4 regions of the Streptomyces sp. NPDC107471 genome follow, and region 4 is predicted to be linked to each of the others. Evidence: riboswitches for the same ligand, from Rfam matches in the RefSeq annotation. Region 4 holds a riboswitch; each other region holds the start of a gene.

Region 1 (2,192 bases), on a different contig from region 4:
CCGGCGCATCCGGTGCACGGGGTGCACCCGGCGGTGCCGTACCCCGCCTACAACCCGTACCGGACCTGACCGTCGTACGAGGGCGGTGCCTGAGCCGAGCCGGCGGGCGCCGGGCCGCGGGGAGGCTGCGGACACACCGACAGCCCTGGCGTCGGGGGGACGTCGTCAGGGCTGTCGGAGTTCGCGGGGGGGGGGAGCGTCAGGGGGTGAGGCCCTTGCCGCGCAGCCACGCCATCGGGTCGATCCCGTCGGCGGAGCCGCCCGGGTGGACCTCCAGGTGCAGGTGCGCGCCGGTCACGTTGCCGGTGGCGCCCACGCGGCCGATGACGTCACCGGTGGCGACCTTCTGGCCGACGCTGACGTTGATCGAGGACTGGTGGCAGAACCACAGCTCGGTGCCGTCGTCGAGGGTGAGGATCGTGCGGTAGCCGTAGGAACCGGCCCAGCCGGCCTCCGTGATGGTGCCGCTGTGGACCGCCTTGATGAGCGTGCCCGTGGGAGCGGCGAAGTCGAGGCCCGTGTGGTAGCCGGAGGACCACAGGGAGCCGGCCTGGCCGAAGGTCGAGGTGATGGTGTACGACGAGGTCGGCAGCGTGTACTGCTTGGCGAGCTCGGCGAGGCGCTCGGCCTCGGCCTTCTTCGCGGCCGCCTCCTCCGCCTTCTTCTTCGCGGCGGCGGCCTTCTCCTGGGCTTCCTTCTCCGCCTTGGCGGCGGCCGCGTCGGCCTCCTTCTCGGCGGCGGCCGCGACGGCCTGGGCGGCCTTGGTGTCGATCTGGTCCTGCTGGAGCTCGGCCTGGGCCAGGATGCGCGAGCGCAGTGCCTCGCCGGCGTCCGAGGTGCCCTCGGCGGTGTCGGCGGTGGTGGCGCCGACGCTGCTGAAGGCGCTCGTGTCGTCCGCGGCGGAGTCGGAGTCGTCCGAGATGAGCGAGCCCACGTTGGGCAGGTCCGGCATGGAGATGGAGACCGGCGGCTTGCCGGTGTTGGCGCTGGCCATCCCGCCCGCGCTGACCGCGGCTATGACGCCGACGCCCAGGACGGTGGAGCTACGGGCGAATCCGCCGCCACGCTGCTTGGCTACGCGATGCCGGCCTCGTACGGGGGCGAGGGAGTCCGCGGTCGGGTTCCACTCGCCGAGCGGAGCCTCGTCGTCGGCACGGTAGCCGCCGTACACGAGGGTGTCGCTCGGAACGTACGGCGCCTCGGGGGCAGGCGGGTTGGACGCCACGTGGGCGCACTCCTTTCCTTCCTTCTCGCCTACCGGGTTAGCTGACGGGTTCGGAGCAGGAAGGTCTCCTACGCGCGTATACCCACCGTGCTGCCACGGCGGACTACGAGCGATTCACCCCAAGGTGGTGGTTCCCCGGTTCCCTTGCGGAATTCGGCGCGTGAGCACGGAGCCGTCTCTTGTGACGGCTGGGACGACCGCGCTGCGTTATCGAACGTTAATAGACCCGGGGGCCCGATTCCAAGCTGTTCCGCTTGATCATTAACGAAACCCCGCTGGACTTACGGCCCATGAACGGCGAAAAACGGGCGAGTTGACCATGCCTCAGACAACACAGGGATGTTGACGGTGTGTCAGTTGTTATGCGGAGGGCGCTCATCCGCTCACCCCACGTGACGAAGGCCGTCGCGGCGCCTCCTGGCACGGAGGACCGCGGACGCGGAAAACACTCAGGGCCGGAACCCATTCACTGGATTCCGGCCCTGAGCCTTCAGTAGCGGGGACAGGATTTGAACCTGCGACCTCTGGGTTATGAGCCCAGCGAGCTACCGAGCTGCTCCACCCCGCGTCGTTGTGTGACCAGCATACGTCATCCGCGAGGTGCTTCGCGCCAGGGTTGTTCCAGGGGGCCCGGCGGCCGCGCGGGGCGGCGTACCGTGGCGGCCCTCACGGAGACGAGGAGGAGTCATGGCGGCAGCCGACGAGCGGCCGGTGGAGATCGGGAAGCGGGACGTCCCGCTCTCCGGCGGCCGGACCCTGCGGGTGACGGAGTTCGGCAACGGCAGCATCCGCCTGGCGGTGCACACGGGCTCCCCCTACGTGGTGACGAGCCTGCAGCAGATCGACGACGGGACCGTACTGAAGCTCTCCCCCGGCCGCGAGGGCTCCAACGCCCACCGGAACTGGGTACGGGACCACGGGGGCAGCGCGGCCGGCTCCGGCGCGTGAGCCCGGCCGTGCCGGCGCA
Region 2 (2,192 bases), on a different contig from region 4:
GGCGCCGAGCGAGCCCTTGTTGTCGGTGGCGTCCAGGTCGAACATCGCCTGGTCGATCAGACGCTGCTCGGTGGCGTCGTAGCCGACGAGCTCCGGGCCGATCTGCTCGATGACGGCCAGGACGGCCTTCTCGACACCCTTGCCGTAGTAGCGGTTCGGGTCACCGTCGCGCAGCTCGATGGCCTCGAAGGCGCCCGTGGAGGCGCCGGACGGAACGGCGGCACGACCGGTGCTGCCGTCGTCGAGGCCGACCTCGACCTCGACCGTGGGGTTGCCTCGGGAGTCCAGGATTTCCCGGGCTACGACGACGTCGATGGACGGCACGAGCATCTCCTTCTTGGGATGTGACACGGTCCGCCGGGACCGCGGTGGGTTCTGCGAGACCGAGCCTAACCGGCTCGGGGGGATCGGCGACCGTGTGGACCGACCCATGGACAGAACCGAGAGTAAATTGTTTCCGAACTGAACAAAGACGGGCCGGTACCCGCGCATGAAAAAGCCCCGCCCCGGTGCGTACGGGGGAACACGCACCGGAGCGGGGAGCCCGTGGGGACGGGGGGGGTGACCCTCACGAGGTCTTCAGTATGAGGACCACGCCTGTGAGGGCACTGTGGTTCAGCCAGGTGTCACTTCAGGTGGAGCTGCTGGCCCGGAAAGATGAAGTCGGCATCGTCGATGATGTCCTTGTTCAGCTTGAACAGCTTCTGCCAGCCGCCCTTGACCTTGTGCTTCTCGGCGATCGAGCTGAGGGTGTCACCCTTGACGACCTTGTACTCGCCGTCGCCCTTCTTGACCTTCTTGCCGGTCGGCGTGGTGACGGTCTTCTTGGCGGCCGGACGCTCGGTCGAACGCGAGGCGCTCTGCTCCTCGGTCGAACGGCTGCTCGTGTTCGAGGAGCTGCTGGAGGAGGACGAGCTGCTGCTGCCGCCGTTGTAGGCGGCGCTGGACAGGCCCGTGCCGCAGACCGGCCAGGCACCCTTGCCCTGGGAGGCGAGGACCTTCTCGGCGACGGCGATCTGCTGGGCCTTGCTGGCCTGGTTGGCCTGCGCGGCGTACTGCGTGCCGCCGTACGCGGCCCAGGTGGAGGCCGAGAACTGCAGGCCGCCGTAGTAGCCGTTGCCGGTGTTGATGGACCAGTTGCCGCCGGACTCGCACTGGGCGACGGCGTCCCACTCGGAGGCGGTGGCGGCGGAGGCGCTGCCGGCCGCCATCAGCGGGGCGGCGATGGCGACACCGGTGACGCCGGCGAGCGCGGCGACGCGGGTGGCCTTGGACGGACGGCGGTGCTTGCCCTTGCCGGAAAACAGCATGGATCGATCCCCTCACCGACGCCTGCGAGGTGAGCTGTCGGGTTCGGGCCGGTTGAGTTGCCCGGTCGCGCTCGGCGCCTTGCGGCTCCTTGCACGGCTTCACCCCTAGCCGGTCCAGCGTGAACTGCTGGGTCCGGCGCTTACCTTGGGTCCCCCGCTCCTGCCTACGGCGCTTGACGCGACGACTGTTCCCGTACGGCCGCTGGCAGGATTCGGCGTTGCGACAGACGGGGCTCGGGTTGCCGAGCGGTCACGACCGTAGACACGCGCTCGGCGGAATTTCAAAGACGATCAGGGCTTCTGAGACTCATCCCACACTTTCACCAAAGTGGACATTCGGCGCGAAGCGTGACGTGAACTCCCGTTGTTTTTCAGGTCTTTTCGACCCTATTCCGCCCCTGTGTCGAGCGTCTGACCGGCGGAGATGTTGCTCGGGTCGGCCCCGATGCGGTCCCTGTTCTCGGCGTAGAGCGCGCGCCATCCGCCGTCGAGGCCAAGGGAGTCGGCGATGGAGGCGAGGGAGTCGCCCTCCTGGACCGTGTAGGTGGCGGCGTGCCGGCCGGTCGAGGAGGAGGCCGTGCTCTTCGTCGTGTTCTCCACGACACTGTCGCCGCGGTGCTTGCCGGAACCCAGGGCGCCGACGTCGACGAGGGCCGAAGAACTGCCCTCCTGCCACGACTTGTCCGCTTCGTCCTCTTCTGCGCTCAACACGGGCGAGCTGTCGGAAGGCTGTGCGTCCTGCTTGGCGGAACCCTCGGACTCCGAACCGTTCTTTTTGTCCGGCTTGGCCGAACTGTCACCGCCGGAGGGGGTGGCCGACGGCGAGGGCGTCGCGGACGAACCGTCCAGCGCGTCGAGCAGACCCGAGGACTCCTCGGAGTC
Region 3 (2,192 bases), on a different contig from region 4:
GCCAGGGCGGCGCCGGCGGCGAGGGCTCCGAAGGCTCTGCGCGTGGTCGTCATGGCGGACGGTTCCTTTCGTGAAGGGACTGGACCCTTAGAAAGCGCTTGCACAGCAGGGGAGTTCACTGTGCCCCGCCCCTCCCCCACCTGTCGACGCCCCGAGTGTGCCCGCCACAGGAACGCAATGAACTGATCATGAAGCTGCGGGCAGGTGCGCCCGCGGCCCCTCCCCCGCGCACACCGAAGGCCGGACCCGGGGATCGGGGTCCGGCCTTCGGTGGCACATGAGGCGTCGTCAGCCGACGGCGACGCCCTTCGAACGGAGGTAGGCGACCGGGTCCACGTCGGAGCCGTAGTCCGGCGTGGTGCGGATCTCGAAGTGCAGGTGCGGGCCGGTCACATTGCCGGTCGCGCCGGAGAGGCCGATCTGCTGGCCCGCGGTCACGGCCTGGCCGGCCGAGACGGAGAGCTGGGACAGGTGGGCGTACTGCGCGTAGTAGCCGTCAGCCAGCTTGATGACGACCTGGTTGCCGTAGGCGCCGCCCCAGCCCGCGGAGACGACGGTGCCCGCGCCCACGGCCTTGAGGGAGGTGCCGGTCGGGACGACGAAGTCGACACCGGTGTGGTAGCCGCTGGACCACATGCTGCCCGAGACGCGGTACCCGGTGCCGATGGTGGCGCCGCTGACCGGAAGCGTGAAGCCGCTGGCGGTGTTCGAGCTCTGCGTGGCGGCCGCCGACTCGGCGGACGACTTCTTCGCCTCCGTCTTCTCGGTCTTCGCCGAAGAAGAGGAAGAGGACGAGGACGACGAAGACGAAGACGACGAGTGGGACTTCGTCGCGCTCGTCTTGGCCTTCTTGCCGATCGAGAGCTTCAGACCCGGGTGGATCAGCGACGGGTCGTCACCGACGGCCTGACGGTTGTCGGCGTACAGCTTCTTCCAGCCACCGCTGACGTGCTGTTCGTCGGCGATCTTCGAGAGATAGTCGCCGACCCGCACCGAATAGGTGCGCACGGTCGCGGTCTTCGCGCTGTCCTTCTTCGCGGCCGTCTTTTCGGCGGACTTCTGCGTGACCGGAAGCGACTGAACGGCCTTTTCCGAAACGGACTGGGAAGGGGCGGCGTGCGCTCCGGTGGCTCCCATGAGCGGGAGGGCGAGCGCGGCGCCCCCGGTTCCGGCGACGGCGATCGAGCGGGCGAAGCGCTGGGACTTCGGACGGCGGTGCTTACCCTTCGCGGGCATGACGAATTCCTCTCCGGCGCCTGCGAGGTGAGCTGTCGGGTGCGAGCTGGAGATGCCCGGCCGCGCCGAAACGCGACTTAACCCCTAGCCTGTTCCGGAGACCGGAACAGGCGGTTGTGCCTGTGGGTCCCCCGCTCCTGCCGTACACGGGTGAGTAGATGTGCGGAATCCGTTCGGCGGCAGGATTGGGCGTCCGACCGGATCGGTGGCGAACGTAAACGAGCAAGACGCAAAGGGACAAGTGAGTGGTTGCCCGTGCGGGCGTTTCTGTTGATCCCTAATGGGAATTACCGGTCACCCTGAGTGCATCGGACACCCTTCACCCACCCGAATCCCCTTGTCGGACCCATGAATTACGTGAACATGACGCGCGACGCACCGTCACGGATATGACGCTGCTCACGTCACGAATTCACAGGAACCCTCATCCTGGGTGGAGTTGGGCGTAAAGCGCCAATTCGGACAGAAGCCCTAGATGCGACGCAGTCGGATAACCGTCGCATCGAGATCTCCGCGCAAACCGGTACGAAGTCCGTGGTGCAGCAGTACGCCCCCTCGGTACACTTCGCCCGTTTCGAGGCATTCATACGTCGCTGTCGGGTCGAGTCCGCGCAGCCGCAGCGCGGCGACGGGCTCGCCGTACTTCTGCGCCTGGAGCCAGGCGAGGACGACGGTCTCGTCCCCGAGGACGTACTGCACCGCGCTCAGTCCGCCCCGCGGCGGCCGCAGCCGGTGCAGCTCGCCGCGCTGCACCACGTGCCGGATCTCCTTGTAGAGGTCCACCCACCGACGGGCTTCGGCCAGCTCCTCCTCGCTCCACTCCGTGAGGTCCCCGCCGACCCCCAGCACCCCGGCCATGGCGCTCACGAACCGGAACCGCAGCGAGCTCACCCGACCGTTGAGCTGGGTGTTCGGGCTGTCGGTGACCCAGGCGGCCATCACCCGCGCGGGATGGA
Region 4 (2,192 bases):
GGACCGCCCCGGAGCCGTCCAGACCCAGCTCCTGATCGGCCGTGTCGGCGCCGACCGGCACGCACGCGTGTGGCCCGCGCAGGTGCTCGGCACGTACTGCCTCGGCGGCACCCTCACCTCCCGCCTGGACCGCGTCCTGCGCGAGGAGAAGGGTTACACCTACGGCGTACGGTCGTTCGGGCAGGTCCTCCGGTCCGCCCCGGACGGCTCGGGCGCGGCGATGCTCGCCATCAGCGGCTCGGTCGACACGCCGAACACCGGTCCCGCGCTGGACGACCTGTGGAAGGTGCTGCGCACGCTCGCCGAGGGCGGACTCACCGACGCCGAGCGCGATGTCGCCGTGCAGAACCTCGTGGGCGTGGCGCCGCTCAAGTACGAGACGGCCGCGGCCGTCGCGAGCACGCTGGCCGACCAGGTCGAGCAGCACCTGCCCGACGACTACCAGGCGACCCTGTACCAGCAGCTCGCCGCGACCGGCACCGTGGAGGCCACCGCGGCCGTCGTGAACGCCTTCCCGGTGGACCGGCTGGTGACGATCCTGGTCGGCGACGCGGCGGCCATCAAGGAGCCCGTCGAGGCCCTCGGCATCGGCGAGGTCAAGGTCGTGAGCGCCGAGTAGCCGAGCAACGGCACGCGCGGGGAGGGGCCCTGGTGACGACGGCGTCACCAGGGCCCCTTGATGTCCGAATTGGGTGGGAGGTTGCCTGTCTGCCCTGTGGGATGCGCTACAAACACCCTGATTCGTTTGGGTCTTGAAAGCAGCCCCGCTTAGCGTCTTCCGGGCTGTCCGTCAGGCACTGCGCCGCGCCCGCGGCACCGGACAGTCATCGCCGAGTCCCCGTACGGCGCGAGCCAGGGGAGCCGGGGACCCACACAGTCCCTGGGGTGAATCGGACGCCCGCGCGACCGCGAGGGGGCCCGTAGGAGACCTTCCTGCTCCGAACCCGTCAGCTAACCCGGTAGGCGAGAAGGAAGGAAAGGACCAGCCACCACATGGCGTTCACCTGCGCCACCGGGAAGCACCGTCGTCCCAGCCGCATGAAGCGCACCACCGCCCGCGCGGCGGGTGTCGCGGCCCTCGCCACCACCGGCGTCATCGGCACCATCGCCGCCCCCGCGCTCGCCGCCGACAACTCCGTCGAGCAGACCGGTCTCATGCCCGTCGTCTCCGTCGGCGACTCCCTCGCGGCCCAGCTCGACGCCCAGGCCGAGGCCCAGGCGCAGGCCGCCGCGCAGAAGAAGGCGGCCGCCGAGGCCAAGCGCAAGGCCGAGGCGCGCGCCAAGGAGATCCGCGAGGCCAAGGAGCGCGCCGCCCGCGAGGCCGAGCGCAGGCGCCTCAACGCCTTCGTCGCCCCGATCTCCGGCTCCTACATCTCCACCGGCTACAAGAGCGGCGGCTCGCTGTGGTCCTCCGGCAGCCACACCGGTGTCGACTTCCACGCCGCCAGCGGCACCTCGGTCCACGCGGTCGGCCGCGGCACCGTCGTCGAGGCGGGCTGGGGCGGGTCGTACGGCAACAACGTCGTGATCAGGATGGCCGACGGCACGTACACCCAGTACGGCCACCTGTCGTCCATCGGTGTCTCGGTCGGCCAGTCCGTCACCCCCGGCCAGCAGATCGGCCTCTCCGGCGCGACCGGCAACGTCACCGGCCCGCACCTGCACTTCGAGGCGCGCACCAGCCCCGAGTACGGCTCGGACATCGACCCCGTCGCCTACCTGCGCTCGCACGGCGTGAACGTCTGACGTCCACCGCGCGATCCCTCCGCGACGCCCCCGGCTCCGCGAGCCGGGGTTTCGTCGTTTCCGGCACCCCGTTGTCCAAAAAATATACCTGGATTCCGGTCCGCCGTCGGAAATTCCCGCCCTTTGCAATAGAGTCACTGAACACACGTCAATCGGCGACGTTTCACGGGGATTAAGACGGAGGTCGGACATGCGTATTCCGGCGCACTCGGTATGCACGGCGATCCGGGACGACATCGTCGCCGGTGTCCACGCGCGCGGGAGCCGGCTCACCGAGGAACTGCTCGCCCGCCGCTACGGCGTCTCCCGTGTCCCCGTCCGCGAGGCCCTGCGCACCCTGGAGGCCGAGGGCTTCGTGGTGACGCGGCGGCACGCGGGCGCATGCGTGGCCGAACTGACCGAGCAGGAGGGCGCCGACCTCCTGGAGATGCGCATGCTGCTGGAAC

What was found. Region 4 has a riboswitch for cyclic di-AMP ahead of ACZ66S_RS14500 (M23 family metallopeptidase). Riboswitches for the same ligand answer to the same signal wherever they lie in the genome.
Region 1: linked by a shared signal. The riboswitch ahead of ACZ66S_RS17510 (M23 family metallopeptidase) and the one ahead of ACZ66S_RS14500 (M23 family metallopeptidase) in region 4 are both predicted to bind cyclic di-AMP.
Region 2: linked by a shared signal. The riboswitch ahead of ACZ66S_RS31490 (transglycosylase family protein) and the one ahead of ACZ66S_RS14500 (M23 family metallopeptidase) in region 4 are both predicted to bind cyclic di-AMP.
Region 3: linked by a shared signal. The riboswitch ahead of ACZ66S_RS10570 (M23 family metallopeptidase) and the one ahead of ACZ66S_RS14500 (M23 family metallopeptidase) in region 4 are both predicted to bind cyclic di-AMP.

The regions. Positions count from the first base shown of each region.
Region 1 is NZ_JBVJPC010000005.1:17,542-19,733, forward strand. Features, by position in the region: gene ACZ66S_RS17505 (PrsW family intramembrane metalloprotease) at 1-69, shown strand, start outside; gene ACZ66S_RS17510 (M23 family metallopeptidase) at 200-1,225, opposite strand; cyclic di-AMP (ydaO/yuaA leader) riboswitch at 1,237-1,394, opposite strand; tRNA gene ACZ66S_RS17515 (tRNA-Met) at 1,720-1,793, opposite strand; gene ACZ66S_RS17520 (hypothetical protein) at 1,913-2,173, shown strand.
Region 2 is NZ_JBVJPC010000010.1:261,507-263,698, reverse strand. Features, by position in the region: gene eno (phosphopyruvate hydratase) at 1-330, opposite strand, end outside; gene ACZ66S_RS31490 (transglycosylase family protein) at 627-1,310, opposite strand; cyclic di-AMP (ydaO/yuaA leader) riboswitch at 1,315-1,492, opposite strand; gene ACZ66S_RS31485 (transglycosylase family protein) at 1,698-2,192, opposite strand, start outside.
Region 3 is NZ_JBVJPC010000003.1:237,615-239,806, reverse strand. Features, by position in the region: gene ACZ66S_RS10575 (DUF6250 domain-containing protein) at 1-53, opposite strand, end outside; gene ACZ66S_RS10570 (M23 family metallopeptidase) at 289-1,236, opposite strand; cyclic di-AMP (ydaO/yuaA leader) riboswitch at 1,239-1,399, opposite strand; gene ACZ66S_RS10565 (alpha-galactosidase) at 1,708-2,192, opposite strand, start outside.
Region 4 is NZ_JBVJPC010000004.1:138,672-140,863, forward strand. Features, by position in the region: gene ACZ66S_RS14495 (M16 family metallopeptidase) at 1-619, shown strand, start outside; cyclic di-AMP (ydaO/yuaA leader) riboswitch at 819-980, shown strand; gene ACZ66S_RS14500 (M23 family metallopeptidase) at 994-1,746, shown strand; gene ACZ66S_RS14505 (GntR family transcriptional regulator) at 1,937-2,192, shown strand, end outside.